One region of the Streptomyces sp. NPDC002309 genome, then DNA from elsewhere that is predicted to be linked to it. Evidence: riboswitches for the same ligand, from Rfam matches in the RefSeq annotation. Region 1 holds a riboswitch; each other region holds the start of a gene.

Evidence for each region. A riboswitch is a leader RNA that binds a small molecule or an ion and turns the genes downstream of it on or off. The one in region 1 is predicted to bind cyclic di-AMP.
Region 2: another riboswitch for cyclic di-AMP. It lies ahead of ACWCPM_RS10490 (C40 family peptidase); the one in region 1 lies ahead of ACWCPM_RS03105 (M23 family metallopeptidase).
Region 3: another riboswitch for cyclic di-AMP. It lies ahead of ACWCPM_RS28080 (transglycosylase family protein); the one in region 1 lies ahead of ACWCPM_RS03105 (M23 family metallopeptidase).

What each region holds. Positions count from the first base shown of each region.
Region 1 is NZ_JBSFCI010000003.1:16,307-22,995, reverse strand. Features, by position in the region: gene ACWCPM_RS03135 (GTP cyclohydrolase II) at 1-341, opposite strand, end outside; gene ACWCPM_RS03130 (MarR family winged helix-turn-helix transcriptional regulator) at 440-952, opposite strand; gene ACWCPM_RS03125 (dihydrofolate reductase family protein) at 1,042-2,172, shown strand; gene ACWCPM_RS03120 (hypothetical protein) at 2,253-2,381, opposite strand; tRNA gene ACWCPM_RS03115 (tRNA-Met) at 2,467-2,540, shown strand; gene ACWCPM_RS03110 (PP2C family protein-serine/threonine phosphatase) at 2,708-3,970, shown strand; cyclic di-AMP (ydaO/yuaA leader) riboswitch at 4,186-4,365, shown strand; gene ACWCPM_RS03105 (M23 family metallopeptidase) at 4,377-5,423, shown strand; gene ACWCPM_RS03100 (PrsW family intramembrane metalloprotease) at 5,532-6,689, opposite strand, start outside.
Region 2 is NZ_JBSFCI010000009.1:96,157-102,845, forward strand. Features, by position in the region: gene bioB (biotin synthase BioB) at 1-376, opposite strand, end outside; gene ACWCPM_RS10470 (8-amino-7-oxononanoate synthase) at 530-1,657, shown strand; gene ACWCPM_RS10475 (DUF397 domain-containing protein) at 1,756-1,977, opposite strand; gene ACWCPM_RS10480 (helix-turn-helix domain-containing protein) at 1,987-2,847, opposite strand; gene ACWCPM_RS10485 (ATP-binding protein) at 3,060-3,527, shown strand; gene ACWCPM_RS10490 (C40 family peptidase) at 4,315-4,788, opposite strand; cyclic di-AMP (ydaO/yuaA leader) riboswitch at 4,792-4,981, opposite strand; gene ACWCPM_RS10495 (urease subunit gamma) at 5,711-6,013, shown strand; gene ACWCPM_RS10500 (urease subunit beta) at 6,024-6,335, shown strand; gene ACWCPM_RS10505 (urease subunit alpha) at 6,328-6,689, shown strand, end outside.
Region 3 is NZ_JBSFCI010000040.1:18,643-25,331, reverse strand. Features, by position in the region: gene ACWCPM_RS28095 (DUF501 domain-containing protein) at 1-411, opposite strand, end outside; gene ACWCPM_RS28090 (FtsB family cell division protein) at 452-928, opposite strand; gene eno (phosphopyruvate hydratase) at 1,039-2,319, opposite strand; gene ACWCPM_RS28080 (transglycosylase family protein) at 2,634-3,317, opposite strand; cyclic di-AMP (ydaO/yuaA leader) riboswitch at 3,321-3,500, opposite strand; gene ACWCPM_RS28075 (transglycosylase family protein) at 3,717-4,766, opposite strand; gene ACWCPM_RS28070 (cytochrome P450 family protein) at 4,912-6,207, opposite strand; gene ACWCPM_RS28065 (nucleoside triphosphate pyrophosphohydrolase) at 6,312-6,689, opposite strand, start outside.

The sequences.
Region 1 (6,689 bases):
TGGAGGGCGTACGCGTCCAGCTTGTTGTAGAGGCCGATGCCGCGGCCCTCCTGACGGAGGTACAGCAGCACGCCGCCGCGGGCCGCGATCCGCTCGACGGCCTCGCGCAGCTGGGGGCCGCAGTCGCAGCGGGCCGAGCCGAAGACGTCTCCGGTGAGGCATTCGGAGTGCAGGCGCACCAAGGGGCGGGGGCCGGGTTCGCCGAGGACGACGGCCACGTGTTCCCGGCCGTCGGTCAGCCCGTGGAAGGTGACCAGGTCGGCGTCGACGCTGTAGCCGTCGTGGAAGCGCAACGGCACCCGGACGCGGGCGCGCGGCGTAGCGGCGGGGAAGTCGGGCATGCGGGCCTCCGAGGTCGGGTTGTTTCAGATTTGAAGCAGCCTGATGGAAGGTGACCCTAGCCCATGCTTTAAAGTTGAATCAAACGGTTCGGGAAAGCTCAGGAGCACGCCGACGAGCGGCGCCGCCACGGCATGTCCCCGGACGCGCCGTCCGCGTCCTCGCCCTGCAATGCCCGCGCGACCCCCGTGAAGATCTCCTCCAGCTGCCCCACCTGCTGAGGGGTCAGATGGTCGAAGAGTGTCGCGCGCACCGTCTCCACATGTCCCGGCGCCAGCCGTTCCACCGTGCTCACCCCCTCCTCGGTGAGCGCGGCGACGCTCCCGCGCTTGTCCCGGGAGCACTCTTCACGGCGTACCAGCCCGTCCTTCTCCAGTCGGGTGACGGCGTACGTCAGCCGACTGCGCGTGATCTTCAGCCGCTCCGCGAGTTCGGTCATGCGCAGTCGGCGTTCCGGGGTCTCGGAGAGATTGGCGAGGATGGAGTAGTACATGTGCGGCATGCCGGCCTCCTGCTGGAGCTGCCGGTCGAGCGCGTCCTCCAGGAGATGGGAGGCCCCCATGTACGCGCGCCAGGCGCGCTGCTCCTGTGGGGTGAGCCAGGGAGTCGTCATGCTGTCAGTGTAGTTTTGCTTAAAACTTGAACCAAGTAGCCGGGGGTCGGCGAGCCGCCGGTCCCGACCTCCGAGGTGGAGTGCGCCCCATGCCCTACCCCTACGTCCTCCTGTCCGCCGCCGTCTCCCTCGACGGCTACCTGGACGACGCCGGTCCCGACCGCCTCCTCCTCTCCAGCCCCGCCGACTTCGACCGCGTCGACGAGGTGCGGGCCTCCGTGGACGCGATCCTCGTCGGCGCAGGCACCCTCCGCGCCGACAACCCCCGCCTGCTGGTCAACTCGCCGCAGCGGCGGGCGGCCCGGACGGCCGCGGGAGAGCCGGAGTACCCCCTCAAGGTCACGGTCAGCGGCACGGGTGACCTCGACCCGGCCGCCAACTTCTGGCACACCGGCGGTGAGAAGGTGGTGTACACGACGGCGAAGGGCGCCCTGCGTCTCGACGAGAACCCCGTGGCCGCGGACGTGGTCGCGCTCGGGGACGCCCTCGACTGGCGTGCGCTACTGGCGCACCTGCACGACGTACGGGGAGTCCGCCGGCTGATGGTCGAGGGCGGCGGCACCGTCCACACCCAGCTCCTCCTGGAGGGCCTCGCCGACGAGGTCCAGCTCGTCCTCGCCCCGCTCTTCGTCGGCGACCCCGCCGCCCCCCGCCTCTTCGGTCCCGGCCGCTACCGGTCCGGCCGCCTGCGCCTGGTCGAGACCCGGCGGATCGAGGACGTCGTCCTCATGCGCTACGAGCCCACCGTGCCCGGCACCGGCACCCTCGCCGTGGCCGCCGACCGCCGTTGGCTGGCCCTCGCCTGCGAGCTGGCGGCGCTGTGCCCGCCCTCGGAGACGGCGTTCAGCGTCGGTGCGGTCGTCGTGGCGCGGGACGGCACCGAACTCGCGCGGGGTCACTCCCGGGAGGCCGGCGACCCGGTCGTCCACGCGGAGGAGGCGGCGCTCGCGAAGATCGACCCGGCCGATCCCCGGCTGCCCGGCGCCACCGTCTACACCAGCCTGGAACCCTGCACCCGCCGCGCCTCCCGCCCCCGGCCCTGTGCGGGGCTGATCCTCGACGCCCGGGTGGGGCGCGTGGTGACGGCCTGGCGGGAGCCGGACACGTTCGTGGCGGGCGCGGACGGGAGCGGGATGCTGGCGGGGGCCGGCGTCGAGGTGGTCGTGCTCCCGGAGCAGGAGGAGGCGGCGAGGCAGCCCAATCGGCATCTGGTGGGGTGAGCCTCACAGGAGGCGCGCGTGGCCGGCGCGGGAAGGCCAGGTCCGGGCGGCGGGGGCGGGTCGGTCCTGGCCGGCGCCTGTCACCGGTCGGGGAGGGCCGGGTCGCGGTCACCGGTCGGGGAGGGCCGGGTCGCGGTCACCGGTCGGGGAGGGCCGAGGTCGCGGTCCACCGGGGAGAGGCCGGTGACCGCGACGTCGGTACGGGTCACGGAAGGCCTCGGCGTCGCCGAGAGCGGAGGCGGGAGAAACCCTGGCGCGGAACGTCGCGCGCATGGCGTACACTGGTCTTAACGACGCGGGGTGGAGCAGCTCGGTAGCTCGCTGGGCTCATAACCCAGAGGTCGCAGGTTCAAATCCTGTCCCCGCTACTGAAGGCCCGGGGCCGGAATCCAGATCGTGGATTCCGGCCCCGAGTCGTTTCCGGGCATCCCCCGCGGGCCCGCGTCCGTCATCCGGTCGGCCCGTCCGGCTGGTCCCGCCCGCGTACTCCAGGAACTCTGGACGGGTGCGGTGACCTGAGTAACGGGAGACGACAGTGCGGCCTGCGGAGGCGGACGGAGAGCGGCCGAACCCCGGTCCCGGCGACCGGACTCCCCGCGACCCGGCCTCCGAAGCCGCCCGTGGCCGTCGGCGCGACACCCCCACCGACGCCCCCACCTTCGCGCGACCGGTGCCGCCCGAGCCGCCCGTCCCGCCCCCGGAGGAACGGCGGATCTCCCGTGCCCGCGCCTTCGTCCGCGTCCTGCCCGCCCTGCTGCTCGTCGTCGGTGGCTGCTACGACTACTTCACGCCCCGCGGCTTCACCGGAGCCCCCCTCTTCACGGCCGCCCCGCTGGTCGCCGCTCCGCTCCTCTCCCGCCGCGCCACGATCCTGACCGGCGTCGGAGCCGTCGCCATGGTCCTGGGGCTGCAGAGCTGGTACGGCACCCTGATGGAGGTCGAACCGTTCACCGAGCTGATCACCGTGGCCACGGTCGCCGGACTCGCCGTGGTGGTCAACGTGCTCGTCCGGCGCAGTCACGCCCGCCTCGACTCGGCCTGGGAGATCGCCGAGGCCGCCCAACTGGCGGTGGTGCCGGAGCCGATGGAGCGGATCGGCGGGTTCGAGATCGCCGCGCGCTACCAGGCCGCTCAGGCGGACGCCTTCATCGGCGGTGACCTCTACGCGGTGCAGGACAGCCGGTACGGACTGCGACTGGTGGTGGGGGACGTGCGGGGCAAGGGCATGGGAGCGGTCGCGGCGGTCGCGGTGGTCATCGGGGCGTTCCGGGAGGCCGCCGAGCAGGAGCCGACGCTGGAGGCGGTCGCGGGGCGGCTGGAGAGGGCGCTGGCCCGCGAGGACACCCGCCGGGGCGGGATCGATGCCGTCGAGGGGTTCACCACCGCCGTGCTCGCCGAGATCCCGCACGACGACGGCGTCGTACGGATCCTCAACCGGGGCCATCCGCCGCCGCTGATGCTGTACGCCGACGGCACCGTGCGCCCTCTGCCCGCCCGCGACCCGGCACTGCCGCTGGGGATGGGTGAGTTGGGCTCGTGGCCGGCCTGTGCGGAGGAGACCCCGTTCCCGGGCGGGGCGACGCTGCTGCTGTACACCGACGGCCTGACCGAGGCGCGCGACGCGCGGGGCGTCTTCTACGATCCGGTGGCCCGGCTGGCCGGCCGGACCTTCCGCGGCCCCGGCAGCCTCCTGAGCGCGGTGACCGAAGAGGTGCACCGGCACTGCGGTGGGGGCACCACCGACGACATGGCGCTGCTCGCGGTCCGGCGGCCCGACGGCGAGTGTCACCCGGGGTGATCGGGCGGGAGCCCTCCGCATAACAACTGATACACCGTCAGATGTGGAGATCGCTCCGGGTGGCGGTCAACTCGCCCGATTTTCGCCGCTCATGAACCCGTACGTCCCGACAGAAAGCGTTAATGATCAAGTGGAACAGCTTGGAAATCATGCCCCGGTTCTATTAACGTCCGATAACGCAGCGCGGTCGTCCCAGCCGTCACAAGAGGCGGCTCCGTGCGCACGCGCCGAATCCCGCGCGAGGCCCTCACCGGCCGCACAAGGGAACCGGGGAACCATCACATTGGGGTGAATCGGGTGTATGCCGCCGTAGCGGTACGGCTGGTATACGCGCGTAGGAGACCTTCCTGCTCCGAACCCGTCAGCTAACCCGGTAGGCGAGAAGGAAGGAAAGGAGTACGCCCACGTGGCGTCCAATCGGCCTGCCCCACAGGCCCCGTTCGTGCCGGAACAGCGCACCGCCGACGGCACCGACACATTCGTCTACGGCGCGCCGCGCACCGACGAGGGCCCGTGGGAGGAGTGGAATCCCAGCGCGGAGACCCTCCGTCCCGTGCGCGGCCGGCACCGTGTCGGCAAGCAGCGCGGCGGCGGGCTCGCCCGCAGCTCCACCGTCCTCGGCGTCGGTGTCATAGCGGCGGTCGGCGCGGGCGGCATGGCGAGCGCGAACACCGGCAAGCCGCCGGTGTCGATCTCGATGCCCGACCTTCCCAACGTCGGCTCGCTGATCTCCGACGACAGCGCCGACTCCGCCGGCACCAAGACCGCGACCGCCCCCCTCAGCAGCCTCGCCACGGCCACCGTGGACACCGCTGAGGGCACCACCGACGCCGGTGAGACGCTGCGCGCCCGCATCATCGCGCAGGCCGAGCAGCAGCAGGAGCAGGTCGAGAGCAAGGCCGTCGCCGAGGCCGTGGCCGCCGCCGAGAAGGCCGCCGCCGATGCCGCCGCCAAGGCGGAGGAGGAGGCCAAGGAGAAGGCCGCCGCCGCCAAGGCGAAGGCCGAGGAGGAGGCCCGTCAGAAGGCCGAGGCCGAGCGGCTCGCCGCGCTGGCAAAGCAGTTCACGCTGCCGACCTCCTCGTACACCCTCACCTCCACCTTCGGTCAGGCCGGCGCCCTGTGGTCCTCCGGCTACCACACCGGACTCGACTTCGCCGCGCCGACCGGCACCCCGCTCAAGGCCGTCCACAGCGGCACCATCACCGAGGCCGGCTGGAACGGCTCGTACGGCTACAAGACCGTGCTGACCCTCGACGACGGCACCGAGATCTGGTACGCCCACCAGTCGTCGATCGGCGTCAGCGTCGGCCAGAAGGTCGCCACCGGCGATGTGATCGGCCGCGTGGGCGCCACGGGCAACGTGACCGGCGCGCACCTGCACATGGAGGTGCACACCGGGGGCGGTGGCATCGACCCGCTGGCCTGGCTGCAGAGCAAGGGCCTCAACCCCTGAGAATCCCGGCACGGGTCTCTCGCGAACCCCGGCGGTCCTGACGGCAACCCCCCGACGTCAGGACTGCCGGTTTTCGCTTGTCCGGACCCGTTTCGCGCCCTGCTCGTGCTACGACCGGTACGGGTTGTACGCCGGGTAGGGCGCCGCGGGCCCGTACACCGGCGCCCAGCCGTGGACCGGCGGCATCGGCACGGGCATCGGCGGCGCGGTCGCCCGCGCCGCGTACTCCAGGGCCGGGCCGGCGATCTCCCGGCGGTTCCACAGCTCCTGGAGCAACTCGCGTTCCCGTACGACGAAGTCCGCGCGGGCCCGGCCCAGACGGCCCCGGCGCCGGAGGAAGGCCAGGGACGTGGCGTAGGCCTCGTACCGCGCGACCGCGCGGGCCGCAGGCTTGCCGAGATGGTGCCCGGCGTACTGGCGGGCCAGTCGGCGCGCCCGCATCGAGCCGAGGGCGAACGGCTGCGGCGGTGAGAGCCAGCCGGCCACGACATAGGCCGGGAGTTCCTCGCGCACGGTCCGCAGTTCGCGCTGCCGCGTCCAGATCACCAGCCAGGTCAGCAAACCGAACGCGGGGACCATGAAGCCGCCGTACACCGCGAAGAATCCGTAGTCGCCGAAGGTCGCCGAGCCGTTCCAGAAGGCGTGCATGCCCATCGCGAGCAGCAGCCCGGCCGGGGGCAGCAGGACGCGGCGCAGCCGCTGGCGCTCCCCGGCGAGCGCGGCGATGCCGAAGCCGATGCCGGTGAGCACGGTGAACAGGGGGTGTGCGAACGGGGACATGATGACCCGCACGAAGAAGGTCGCGGCCGTCACGGAGGAGATCCCGCTGTCGCCGGCCAGCTGGTCGGTGCCGAAGGCGGTGCCCAGGTAGAGGATGTTCTCGGTGAAGGCGAAGCCGGTGGCGGTGACGCCGGCTATGACGACGCCGTCGAGGATTCCGGTGAAGTGCCTGCGCCGGAACAGGAAGAGCAGCAGGATCGCGGCCGCCTTCGCGGACTCCTCGACGACCGGGGCCACGAGCGTGGCGCCCCAGGTGTCCGCGCTGGTCGGATCGGCGGTGGCGGTCGCTATCCACCGGGTCGCGAAGCTGTTCGCGATGATGGCTATCAGCGCGGCCGCGCAGGCGCCCCATGAGAAGGCGAACAGCAGGTTCCGCCAGGGGCCGGGCTCGACCCGGTCCAGCCAGCGGAAGGCGGCTATCAGCAGCGGCACGGGCAGGACCGCGAGGCCGAGACCGACCAGGAAGCCCTGGGTGCCGGTCTGTTC
Region 2 (6,689 bases), on a different contig from region 1:
AGACCCGGTCGACGTCCCGGTCGGTCGGCCCGCGTCCGCTGGCCACCAGGCAGACCCGCTTGGCACCGCCCGCGAGCCCCGCGGCGGCGGCCTCGGAGGCCTCGTCGGGCTTCAGCCAGGTGTACTTGAGGATCCCGGCCCGGGAGCCGAGGCGTTGGGAGCAGTACGAGCAGTCCTCCGGGCACAGGCCCGACTTGAGGTTGACCAGGTAGTTGAGCTTCACCCTTCGGCCGAACCAGTGGCGCCGCACCTTGCCGGCCGCGGCCACCACATCGAGTACGTCGTCGTCGGAAGTGGCGAGGACGGCGAGTGCTTCCTCGCGGGTCGGCGACTCGCGCCGAAGCCCCTTGTCCACCAGCGTGTTCAGCAGGTCCATGAAGGTGATCCTGTCCTAACGCACCGCTTCGGGCCAAGAGGAGACTTCGTACAATCCGGCGTGTTCGACGTGTGGGTATTGCCACATCCTGAGCCGCGATGGGTACCGCTAGTGTCTGTGCACTGCCTACAAAAACACCGGAGGACGGACCCCATGGCGTTCGGCTGGATCGACGAGCAGGCGGAGTTGCGCCGGGGCGCCGGACTCGTACGGACCCTGCGCCCCCGCCCGGCCGACTCGCCGCTGCTGGACCTGGCGAGCAACGACTACCTGGGTCTGGCCCGGCATCCGGAGGTCGTCGAGGGCGCCGCGCGGGCGGCCCGGACGTGGGGCGGTGGGGCGACCGGCTCCCGCCTGGTCACCGGCACCACCGCACTGCACACGGAACTCGAACACGAACTGGCGGCCTTCTGCGGCTTCGAGGCGGCACTCGTCTTCTCCTCCGGTTACGCCGCCAACCTCGCCGCGGTGACCGCACTGGCGCCGCACGGCTCGCTGATCGTCTCCGACGCGGGAAACCACGCTTCGCTCATCGACGGCTGCCGGCTGGCCCGGGGCGCCACGCAGGTCGTCGCGCACGCCGACCCGGAGGCGGTGCGCAAGGCGCTGCACACGCACGACGGACCGGCGCTCGCCGTGTCCGACACGGTCTTCTCGGTCGACGGGGACCAGGCCCCCCTCGGCGCACTGGCCCAGGTGTGCCGCGCGAGCGGCGCCGGGCTGGTCGTGGACGACGCGCACGGCCTCGGGGTGCTCGGCGAGGGCGGCCGGGGCGCGCCCCACGCGGCGGGCCTCGCGGGCGCGGACGACGTGGTCGTCACGGTCACCCTGTCGAAGTCGCTGGGCAGTCAGGGCGGCGCGGTGCTGGGCCCGGCGCGCGTGATCGACCATCTGGTCAACGCGGCCAGGACGTTCATCTTCGACACCGGTCTGGCTCCCGCCGCCGCGGGTGCGGCACTGGCGGCGCTGCGGCTGCTCCGCGAGGAGCCGCAGCGGGCGGCCAGGGCGCGCGCGGTGGCGGGCGAGATGCACAGCCGGCTGACGGCTCTTGGCCTGGAGGCGGTACGGCCGGACGCCGCGGTCGTCTCCGTGCGCGCGCCGTCCCCGGAGAGCGCCGTGCGCTGGGCGGCCGACTGCCGCGCCGAGGGGCTCGCCGTGGGCTGCTTCCGGCCTCCTTCCGTGCCCGACGGCATCTCCCGGCTGCGGCTGACGGCCCGCGCGGATCTCTCCGGGGACCAGATCGAACGCGCTGTACGAGTCGTCGGCGACACGCGACCATGAGTCGGCGAACCAGGGCCGTGCATCGCGCTGTTCGGAACTGATCAGGGGTGATCCCACACGATCAGGTGAGGGCGAGTACGAATGCCGTCAGGACCCTGTCAGAGATGAGCCGTGAACCCCGCCCAGCTCTCGGGGGAGAAGAGCAGCGCGGGTCCGGCCGGGTCCTTGGAGTCGCGTACGGCGAGCAGTCCGGCCCACGGGCCCAGGGCCGGCCGGGCTGTCTCGACGCAGTTGTTGGCGCCGGTGCTGTGGCTGCTGCGCAGCCAGTGCACACCGAGCAGTTGAGTGCTGGAAGGTACGTTCCGAGGCAGTGCGGTCATGGTGCCTCCTTACGCGCCGTCACCTATCCCGGCGATGTAGTCCAACGATTCCTCGGGCGAAAGGGCGTGGAACTGAAGGGCGTTGAAGGCCTCGGTGTAGGCCTCTACGTCTTCTTTCCTTTCGAGGTAGAGGCTACTCGTCAAGTGGTCTAGAACCACAACATCCAGATCAGAAGTGCGCGAAAATGAGAAGATAACGAAAGGCCCGGTGACGCCGATGTGCGCCCCCGCGGCGAAGGGCAGCACCTGGAGCCGCACTTGGGGCAGACGGGCGGCCTCCAGGAGCCGCTCCAGCTGGCGCGCCATCACCTCCGGGCCGCCGACCTCCCGGCGCAGCACGGCCTCGTCGAGCACCGCGCTCAGCACCAGGGGAGGCTGCGAACGGAGCACGTCCTGCCTGGCCAGCCGTACCTCCACCAGCGCGTCGAGGCGGTCCTCGTCCAGGCCCTCCACCGCCGCGCGGGTCACGGCGCGGGCGTACTCGGGGGTCTGGAGCAGGCCCGGTACGACGGAGGTCTCCAGGGTGCGCATGGCGCCCGCCTGCGACTCCAGGCTGATGAAGTCCCGGTAGGTGGGCGGCAGCACCCCTCTGTAGGCGTGCCACCAGTGGTCGCGGCCGTGGCCGTCGCCGGACCCCGCCAACGCCAGCAGCAGCTCCCTCAGTTGTGCGTCGTCGACCCCGTAGGCGTCCAGGAGCAACCGCACATCGGCCGGTTTCACGCCGCTGGCGCCGGTCTCGATACGGCTCACTTTCGACTGGTGCCATCCCACCAGCCGGGCCGCCTCACCGCTTGTGAGGCCCGCGCGGCCTCGCAGTGTGCGTAGTTCGGCGCCCAGTTTCCGGCGGCGCACCGCGGGACCGTACTGCATGGGCTACTCCCTACTCCTTCCGGGCCGCCCAAATACGCTCTGCCGTCGCAGAGTTCACCGCTTCGAGCGACAGATATATGCATATCTTGGTGGATCGCCACCGCTACCGGGCTTTGAGTGGCAGTCTGGCGAAGAAGCACCAGTCCGGGACCGTACTCGAACCATCCGCTCCGTGTCGGACTACGGTCCCGTGGGAAAGGGACGACGTCGCCATGGCAGACCAACTGGAAGCATCCGTCACTCTGCCGAGCGAACCCGCCTCGGTCTCCACCGCCCGCACCTATGTGGTCAGCACCCTGGCGGAATGGGGCCTGCCACCGGAGACCGAGGTCGCCGACACGATCAGGCTCATCATCTCCGAACTCGCCACCAACGCCGTCCAGCACACCTTCGGTCAGTCACCCACCTTCACGGTCGCGATGCGGCTCGACCGCGACGAGCAGCTCCGCATCGGGGTGACCGACAGTCACCCACGCTTCCCCAAAAGGCTCCCGGCCGCCGTCCAGCAGGACAACGGCCGCGGCATGGTCATCATCCGCTGGCTCGCGGCCGAGTGCGGCGGCCGTCTCAGAGTCCGCCCGACCCGCGAGGGCGGCAAGACGGTCTCCATCGAGCTTCCCTGGACGGTACCGGTCCGCCCGGCCCGCCCGGTCCGCCTGGCGGGCCCGCAGGAGCCGTAGCGCGTCCGAGGGCGGGGCCGCAGCGCATGTCTGGCGGTTGGTGGGCGCCGCGGTCGGGCGGGTGGTCGGCCCGCGGTCTGGCGGTGGTGGGCGCCGCGGGGGTGGCGAGGTGGTCCGTGGACGTCGGGACCGGGTGGGCGTGCGGTGCCCGGCCGGGCGGATGTGCCGGACGCGCCGACGAGCGGCGCCGGGTGCCCGAGACTCCTCCCCGGCCTACGCGCCGTGCCGGCTACGGCGTGGACTCGACCCCGTACCGGCAGGCCCCCGGGAGGTCCCGCACAGGTCGGCCGAGGCGCCACGGGCGATGGAGGGGGTGGACCCGGGCGTGGGCTGTCCGGTTCGGGCGGCGGAGCCCCGCACGAGGGCGCGGAACGCGTCAGCCGCCGGGGCGCCCCGCCCACCGGACGCGGGCCACACCGCGCCCGCCATCGAACGACGGCCCCGGCGCCGTGCCGCTGCCGTCCCAGTAGCGTCCCGGGCTCCACGTCGAGCCGGTGGCCTCGGTCCCGTGCCGTCCCGGGCTCCGCACTCGACCGGCGGCGCACCTCTCCCTCCGGGCTCCGTCGGCCGTACGGGGCCGTAAGACGGCCTCGTACGGCTTCCTGCCGGAGCCCCGACCCGGGGCCGACCCGCCCGCGCCGCCCGCGCAGCGCCTCGCACCGGCCCCGGGGCGTCGCGGGCGCCGCGCCGACGTCTCTCGGCGCGACCTGGTGTCCTGGCCGTCCGAGCCCGCGTCACGGGCGGGGCGGCGGCGTCCCCTCCGGGCGCCGCCACCGCCACCCGGGGATCACTTGACCCGGCCGTACCAGACGCTCTTGGTCCAGATCTTCTGGAGCCTCACCACGTCACCGGTCTTCGGCGCGTGCCAGATCTTCCCCTTCCCGGCGTAGATCCCCACGTGGTAGACGTTCGATCCCGAGTGGAAGAACACGAGGTCACCGGCCTTGCGGCTCTTGGCGCCGATGTGGCGGGTCTTGTTGTACTGCTGGGCGGCCGTGCGGGGCAGCTTCTTGCCCGCCTTCTTGAACGAGTAGAGCGTCAGCCCGGAGCAGTCGAACCTGCGCGGCCCGGTGGCGCCCCACCGGTAAGGGGAGCCCTTCTTCGAGGCGGCGATCTGGAGTGCCTTCGTGGCCGGCGTGGCGGCCACTGCCTCCGAGGCGAACCCCGGAGCCACGACGGAGCCGCCCACCGCGGCGAGGGTGAGGGCCGAGGCCGTACCGGCACGGACCATCAGCGACGGGACACGATTGAGCGCGGTCATGCGCAACCCTTCGTCAGCCGCCTGTGAAGGATGACCTGTCGGATTCGGGCTGGCGAAGTTGCCCGGCCGCGTTGCTACGGCTTCACCCCAAGGGACACTCGGAGACTGGTCTCCGGCGACCCGTCGTGCTCGGGTCCTCCACTCCTGCCGATCCACTCCTGTCGACCGGTCATCCGGACGGCGGCAGGACTCGGCGTCCGCCCGGATCGCCCCGCCGCGGCGGCGGGGTCTTGTCGTCAGTCAGGGATCTTGACTCACCGAAGTGCGAAAATCCCAACGCAACCGGGAATTTGTGGCGTTACTCACCACTCACCCGTTCGGGTGGACAGCCCCTTGTGCGAACGGGTGTCAAGGGTGCCACGCCACCCCGGACCAGCGAGGGAACGTCTCATTCCGCCCCGAGGCAGCTCGCGTTGCGCAACCGCAAGGGCCCCGGAAAGGGAGGTGAAGGTCATCCGGACGGCGGTACCCCTTTTGGTCCGTTTCAACTCCCGTGCGCACGCTCTGTCATGACGCCCGGCGAACCGCGTCGACGACGGGTGGATCAGCACTGCCGCACCTGTCGGAGCGCGGTGGGACGACGACCCGCGCCCGTGGGGCGCACGGTCCTGCGCGACGACCCGCGCCACTGGGGCGCACGGTCCTGCGCGACGCCCTCGGTAGGGCGCACGGTCCTCCTGCGACGCCCCTCGGCCGGGCGCACGGTCCTCCTGCGACGCCCCTCGGCCGGGCGCTTGCCGCGCCCGGGTGAGCCTGACGGTCGACGGCCTTGGCCAAGGGCGCCGCGACACGCGGATCACAACTTGGTTAACGTGCACGAAACTCGTGCCAACTAGCCTGCCGCTCCACGCCACCAGGGTCTTCGCCGGTGGGTGCGGCAGCCGGGCCCCGCACGGCCCGGCGCGAGGAGGTGAGGTGGGACGTGCAACTGACCCCGCACGAGCAGGAGAGGCTGCTCATCCACGTGGCGGCCGACGTGGCGGAGAAGCGCCGCGCCCGGGGCCTGAAGCTGAATCACCCCGAGGCCGTCGCCCTCATCACCTCGCACCTCCTCGAAGGCGCGCGGGACGGCCGTACGGTCGCCGAACTGATGGCTTCGGGGCGCGAGCTGCTCACCCGGGACGACGTCATGGAGGGCATCGCCGAGATGATCCACGACGTGCAGGTCGAGGCGACCTTCCCGGACGGCACCAAACTCGTCACCGTCCACGACCCGATCGTGTGAGGGGGCCTCGATGATCCCCGGAGAGATCCTCTTCGCCGACGGTCCGATCGTCTACAACCTGGGGCGCGAGGTCACCCGCCTCAGCGTGCTCAACACCGCGGACCGCCCCGTCCAGGTCGGCTCGCACTACCACTTCGCCGAGGCCAACCCCGGCCTGGAGTTCGACCGCGCCGCGGCGCGCGGCAAGCGGCTCAACGTCGCCGCCGGGACGGCCGTGCGCTTCGAGCCCGGCATCCCCGTCGACGTCGAACTCGTCCCGCTCGCCGGCGCCCGCGTGGTGCCCGGGCTGCGCGGGGAGACCGGAGGTGCCCTCGATGCCTGAGATCTCGCGTACCGCCTATGCCGACCTCTTCGGCCCGACGACCGGTGACCGCATCCGGCTGGCCGACACCGATCTGCTCATCGAGATCGAGGAGGACCGTAGCGGCGGACCCGGACGCGCCGGCGACGAGGCGGTGTTCGGCGGTGGCAAGGTCATCCGCGAGTCGATGGGGCAGTCGCGTGCCACGCGCGCGGACGGCACGCCCGACACCGTCATCACGGGAGCCGTGATCGTCGATCACTGGGGGATCGTCAAGGCCGACGTCGGTATGCGCGACGGCCGGATCACCGGGATCGGCAAGGCAGGTAACCCCGACACCATGGACGGGGTGCATCCGGACCTGGTCGTCGGACC
Region 3 (6,689 bases), on a different contig from region 1:
GACGAGCACATGCAGGCACTTCACCCGGTCCGGCATGCCGCCTGCGCTCGGGAAGTCCTTCAGTACCTCGATCTCGTCCCGGCGCCGGACATAGTCCTCGTGGGCGGCGCGGTACGCGGCGGCCAGCTCCGGGTCGGTCTCCAGCCGGGCCGTCATCTCCTTCATCACGCCCTCGGCCTCCAGAGTGCCGATGGCCGACGAGGCCCGCGGACACGTCAGGTAGTACAGCGTGGGGAAGGGCGTGCCGTCGGGCAGCCGGGGGGCCGTCTCCACGACGTCCGGCTGACCGCACGGGCACCGGTGCGCGATCGCGCGCAGTCCGCGCGGTGGCCGCCCGAGCTGCTGCTTGAAGGCCTCCACGTCGGCGTCGGTGGGCTCGGTGCGCGGGGTGGGCGGCGGGGGCGTTTCCATACCTGTCTCTCTGTACGTTCACCGGGCGCGGGCGTCCGGCTCATCGGTGGGCGGCGTCCGACTTGTCGACCCCGTCCCAGACGTTCGCGTACCAGGGGCGGTCGGCCGAGCCCTGGTCGGTGCGGGACTGCCGGGCCGCGTCCGGGTCGATCACGACGTAGCCCGTCTCGCCCGGCATCACGTGGTGCAGCCGCCGGCGGATCTGCTGCTCCGCGTACGCGTCGTCCTGCCAGCGGGCCTTGAGGTCGCGCAGTTCCTCGACCCGCGCCTCGGCCTGCCGCTTCTGCTCCCGCAGGTCGGCGATCTCGGCGCGCTGGGCGACGTACTGCCTTATCGGATAGGCGAGCGCGACGACCAGGGAGCAGACGACGAGGGCGAGCAGCGCCGCGCGGCCGGTCAGCCGGGAGCGCCGGGCCTGGCGGCGGGTCTGGGAGCGGTAGACACGGGCCGCGGTCTGCTCCCCGAGCAGCCTGAGCCTGGTCGCGGTGGAGAAACGGTCCCGTTCCTTCACAGCCATCTGGCTCCCGCCTCCCCATGTCTGCGTGCTGCACACGCGCGTACGTCCCCGCACACGGTACGGGACCGGGTGCGGGGACGTACGTACGACGCTTCCTACAGGGGCTTCACTCAGCCCTTGAAGCGGGGGAAGGCGCTGCGGCCGGCGTACACCGCGGCGTCGTCGAGGATCTCCTCGATGCGCAGCAGCTGGTTGTACTTGGCGACGCGCTCGGAGCGGGCCGGGGCGCCGGTCTTGATCTGGCCGCAGTTGGTGGCGACGGCGAGGTCGGCGATGGTGACGTCCTCGGTCTCACCGGAGCGGTGCGACATCATGCACTTGAAGCCGCTGCGCTGGGCCAGCTCGACGGCGTCCAGGGTCTCGGTCAGGGAGCCGATCTGGTTGACCTTGACGAGCAGGGCGTTGGCGGCGCCCTCCTCGATGCCGCGGGCCAGGCGCTCCGGGTTGGTGACGAACAGGTCGTCGCCGACGAGCTGGACCTTGTCGCCGAGCTTGTCGGTGATGGTCTTCCAGCCCTCCCAGTCGTCCTCGAACAGCGGGTCCTCGATGGAGACGAGCGGGTACGCGGCGACGAGCTCCGCGTAGTACTCGGTCATCTCGGCGGCCGTGCGGTCCTTGCCCTCGAAGGTGTAGACGCCGTCCTTGTAGAACTCGGACGCGGCCACGTCGAGGGCCAGGGCGATCTGCTCGCCGGGGGTGTAGCCGGCCTCCTTGATCGCCTCCAGGATGAGGTCGAGGGCCTCACGGTTGGAGCCGAGGTTCGGGGCGAAGCCGCCCTCGTCGCCGAGGCCGGTGGACAGGCCCTTGCCCTTCAGCACCTTCTTGAGGGTGTGGTAGACCTCGGTGCCCCAGCGCAGGGCCTCGGAGAAGGACTCCGCGCCGATCGGGGCGATCATGAACTCCTGGATGTCCACGTTGGAGTCGGCGTGCGAGCCGCCGTTCAGGATGTTCATCATCGGCACCGGCAGCAGGTGCGCGTTGGGGCCGCCCAGGTAGCGGAACAGCGGCAGGTCGCTGGCCTCGGAGGCGGCGTGGGCGACGGCGAGCGAGACGCCGAGGATGGCGTTGGCGCCGAGGGAGCCCTTGTTGTCGGTGGCGTCCAGGTCGAACATCGCCTGGTCGATCAGGCGCTGCTCGGTGGCGTCGTAGCCGACGAGCTCCGGGCCGATCTGCTCGATGACGGCCAGGACGGCCTTCTCGACGCCCTTGCCGAGGTAGCGGTTGGGGTCGCCGTCGCGGAGTTCGATGGCCTCGAAGGCGCCGGTGGAAGCGCCGGACGGAACGGCGGCACGACCCGTGCTGCCGTCGTCGAGGCCGACCTCGACCTCGACCGTGGGGTTGCCTCGGGAGTCCAGGATTTCCCGGGCTACGACGACGTCGATGGACGGCACGAGCATCTCCTTCGTGGATGTGACGCGATGGAGCAGGACCGCGGCGGCTCTGCGAGACGAGCCTAACCGGCTCCGTGCGATCGGCCAGCCGGTCACCCCTCTGATGGACGGAACCGAGAGTAAATTGTTTCCGAACGAAACAAAGACGGGGGTGCGCCGCGGGGCGAGCGGGACGCGAAAAGCCCCGCCCCGGTGCGTACGGGGGGATGACGCACCGGGGCGGGGAGCCCGTGGGGACGGGGGGTGACCCTCACGGGAGCCTCAGGGGCCTCCTGAAGGGAGGCCGCGCGAGTCGGAGCAGCGGGGGCGCCGTCCTACTTCAGGTGCAGCTGCTGACCCGGGAAGATGAGGTCGGCGTTCTCGACGACGTCCTTGTTCAGCCGGAAGAGCTTCTCCCAGCCGCCCTTGACGTCGTGCTGGGCGGCGATGGTGCTGAGGGTGTCGCCCTCGACGACCTCGTACTCGCCGTCACCCTTCTTCACCTTGTCGCCGGTCGGCGTGGTGACCGTCTCCTCGACGGCCGGACGCTCCGCGGACCGCGAGGCCGGCTGCTCCTCGGTGGCGCGCGTCTCGGTGCCGTCGCTCTGCGAATCGCCGGCCGCGGAGCCGCCACCGGTGTAGGCGGCGTTCGACAGGCCGGTGCCGCAGTGCGGCCAGGCACCCTTGCCCTGACCGGCGAGCACCTTCTCGGCGATCTGGATCTGCTGCTCCTTCGAGGCCTGGTCGGCCGTGCCCGCGAACTGCGTGCCGCCGTACGCGGCCCAGGTCGAGGCGGAGAACTGCAGACCGCCGTGGTAGCCGTTGCCGGTGTTGATGGACCAGTTGCCACCGGACTCGCACTGGGCGACGGCGTCCCACTCGGAGGCCGTGGCGGCGGAGGCGCTGCCGGCCGCGATCAGCGGGGCGGCGACTGCGGCGGCGCCGGTGACACCGACGGCGGCGATGGCGCGAACGGTCCTGGACGCACCGCGATGCTTGCCCTTGCTGGAAAACAGCATGGTTGATCCCCTCACCGACGCCTGCGAGGTGAGCTGTCGGGTTCGGGCCGGTTGAGTTGCCCGGCCGCACCTCACTGGGAGGTGCGGCTTCACCCCGAGCCGGTCCCGGCGCTGAGTCTCCTCAACTGCCGGACACGGCACTTACCTTGGGTCCCCCGCTCCTGCCTGCGGCGCTTGACGCGACGACTGTTCCCGGGTGGCCGCTGGCAGGACTCGGCGTTGCGGCAGCCGGGGCTCGTGGTGACGAGCGGTCATGACCGTAGACAGGCGATCGGCCGAATTTCAAAGACGATCAGGGCTTCTGAGACTCATCCCACACTTTCACCAAATCGGACATTCGACTCGAAGTGTGACGTGAACTCCCGCTGCCCCCAGGCCGTTTCCCGTCCCCGCTCTCCCCTACTTGCCGGCCGACTCCGCGCCGACGTCCAGCGACTGACCGGGGACGATGTGGTCGGGGTCGCCGCCGAGGGCGTCCTGGTTGACGACGTACAGCGCGGCCCATCCGCCCTGCACGCCAAGGGAGTCGGCGATGCCCCAGAGGGTGTCGCCGTCCTGGACCCGGTACGCGCCGTCGGCGCCCGCTCGGGACGTGGCGCCGTCCCGCGAGGCGTGGCGCCCGGAGGAACCGCCGGCGCGCTCACCGTCCTCGTCCGCACTGCCTCCCCGGTGCTTGCCGCCGCCGAGAAGGCCCGTGCCGGTGAGGTCCGATGCGCTCGGAGTGCTCGAGGGCACACCGGAGGGCGAGGAACTCAGGGGCGATTCGCCCGATTCGGGGGATTCGCCGAAACCGGAGGACTCGCCCGGGCCGGGCGATGCCGAGCCGTCGGCACCCGGGGAGCCGGCACCACCGGACGGGGTGGATTCGCCGAATTTTTTCGGCTTCGCGGAGTTCTTCGAGCCGGCGGAGTCCATGGATGCGTCGGCGCCCTGAGAACCACCGGAACGGGCACCACTGGACGAGTGGGACAATCCAAGCGAGTTGGACAGACCGCCTGAATCGCCAGATATCAGATGGGACGGCGTGCTGGACTTGTCACCGGCCACACCCGTGTCGACCGTGGCCGACTCGGAGTCGGCGTCCAGCCCCACCCGCGGGCCGCAGGTGGCCCACGCGCCGACGCCCTGGTCCGCGAGGACCTTCTCGGCGACGGCGATCTGCTGCGAGCGGCTGGCCTGGTCCGCGCTCGCGGCGTAGGTGAGCCCGCCGTGCTCCTCCCAGTCCCGCTGGGAGAGTTGCAGTCCGCCGTAGGAGCCGTTGCCCGTGTCGGCGCTCCAGGAGCCGCCGGTCTCGCACTCGGCGACACGGTCCCAGGTCGTCCCGCTCGCCGCGCTCGCGCCGGTGGCGGCGAGGAGGGGGAGGGCGATGGCGGAGCCGGTCACGCCGGCCGCGACGACGAGTGCGGGCGCCTGACGGGGGCGACGGTGACGACCGTTCCCGGAGAGCATGCGGGGACCTTTCGCGTGACAGCGGGGAACTGCGCGGCCGGTGAAACCGAAAGGCCGTGCTGATGGCTGAACGTATAGGCAGACGATCACTTGTCACAAGTTCATGCCGCGCAGATCACATGGAGATCACATAGTTGAAAGCGCGTCACTTCTCCCGCACCGGTGTGAACTCCACCGGAAGCGTCCGCAGTCCTCGCATGATGAGCCCGCCGCGCCACCTCAGTTCACCCGGGTCCACCGCGAGCCGCAGATCGGGCAGGCGGGTCAGCAGGGAGGCGAGCGCGGTCCGGCCCTCCAGGCGGGCCAGGGGCGCGCCGAGGCAGTAGTGGAGGCCGTGGCCGTAGCCGAGGTGCTGGTTGTCGCGGCGGGCGAGGTCGAGGGTGTCCGGGTCGGCGAACCGCTCCGGATCCCGGTCCGCCGCGGCGAGCACGACGAGGACGGGGTCGCCCGGCGCGATGTCCTGGCCGCCGATGCTGAGCGGCTGGGTGGCGAACCGCCAGGTGGCGAGCTCCACGGGCCCGTCGTAGCGCAGGAGTTCCTCGACGCCGGTCTCCAGCAGGGCCTGTTCACCGCGCGCCAGGGACTGCTGGAGACGGGCGCGTTGGCCGGGGTGGGTGAGCAGGGCGAGGGTGCCGTTGCCGATGAGGTTGACGGTCGTCTCGAAACCGGCGAACAGGAGGATGAAGGCCATCGCGGCCGCCTCGTTCTCGGTGAGGTGCTCACCGTGGTCGGAGGCGCGGATGAGGCCCGAGATGAGGTCCTCGGAGGGGTCGGGTTCGGCGGGGAGGGACTCGCGCTTGCGGTGGATCAGCTCGGAGAGGTAGCCCCGCATCATCTTCACCGAGCGCGCGACCCCGCCCCGGGGGCCTCCGCCGTGGCGGATCATCATGCCCGCCCAGTCCCGGAAGTCGTCCTGGTCCTCGCGGGGGACGCCGAGCAGGTCGCAGATCGCGTAGATGGGGAGCGGGAAGGCGAACTCGTGGATGAGGTCGGCGGAGCCCTCCTGGGCGAACCGGGCGACGAGGTCGTCGGTCAGCTCCTGCACGCGCGGGGCGAACTCGGCGACGCGGCGCGGGGTGAACGCCTTCGAGACGAGCCGCCGCAGCCTGGTGTGGTCCGGCGGATCGATGTTCAGCAGATGCGTCATCAGCTCGGCCTTGCGCTCACCGGGGATGCCGGTCCTGCCCCTGGCGTGCGCGGGCTCGGCGTGGTGCTCCGGGTTCTTGGACAGCCGCTGGTCGGCGAGGGCCTGCTTGGCGTCGGCGTACCGGGTGACCAGCCATGCCTCCACCCCGCTGGGGAGCCTCGTCCGGTGCACGGGGGCGTGCTCGCGCAGCCAGGCGTAGGCGGGATAGGGGTCGGTCGCGAACTCCCAGGTGAAGAGTTCCGGCGCCGGCGTCGAGCGGGGCGCGGGCGCGTCGGGGTGGTGCGGGTCGGTCACCCCCCCGACGGTATCCGCCGGGCCGGACGCCCGCGCCGCCCGGGCGTCCGGCCGTCCGCGCCGACACGCCCTCGAACCGGCCCGGCCCCGTCCGGGCGACGGGACTACGCGCCGGCCCCCTCCGCGGCACGGACCGCGTCCCGGTAGGCACGGGCCGCCGCGCGCAGCGCCGCCTCCGGGTCCGTGCCGGCGGCCTCCGCCCGTGCCGCCAGCGCCAGCAGCTCGTACCCGACGCCCTCGCCCGCCGGCAGGGGCACGTCCAGTCCCGCCGTGCGCACCCGGGAGGCGAGCTTCGCGGCGAGGGCCAGGCCGGGCTGGTGCAGCGGGATGCCCTCGGTCACCGAGGTCCGCCGCTTCTCCTCGGCCTTGGTGCGCAGCCAGTGCTCCTTGACCTCCTCGGGGGTGGCGGCGCTCTCCTCACCGAAGACGTGCGGGTGGCGGTGGACGAGCTTGTCGACGATGGTGCCCGCGACGTCGTCGAC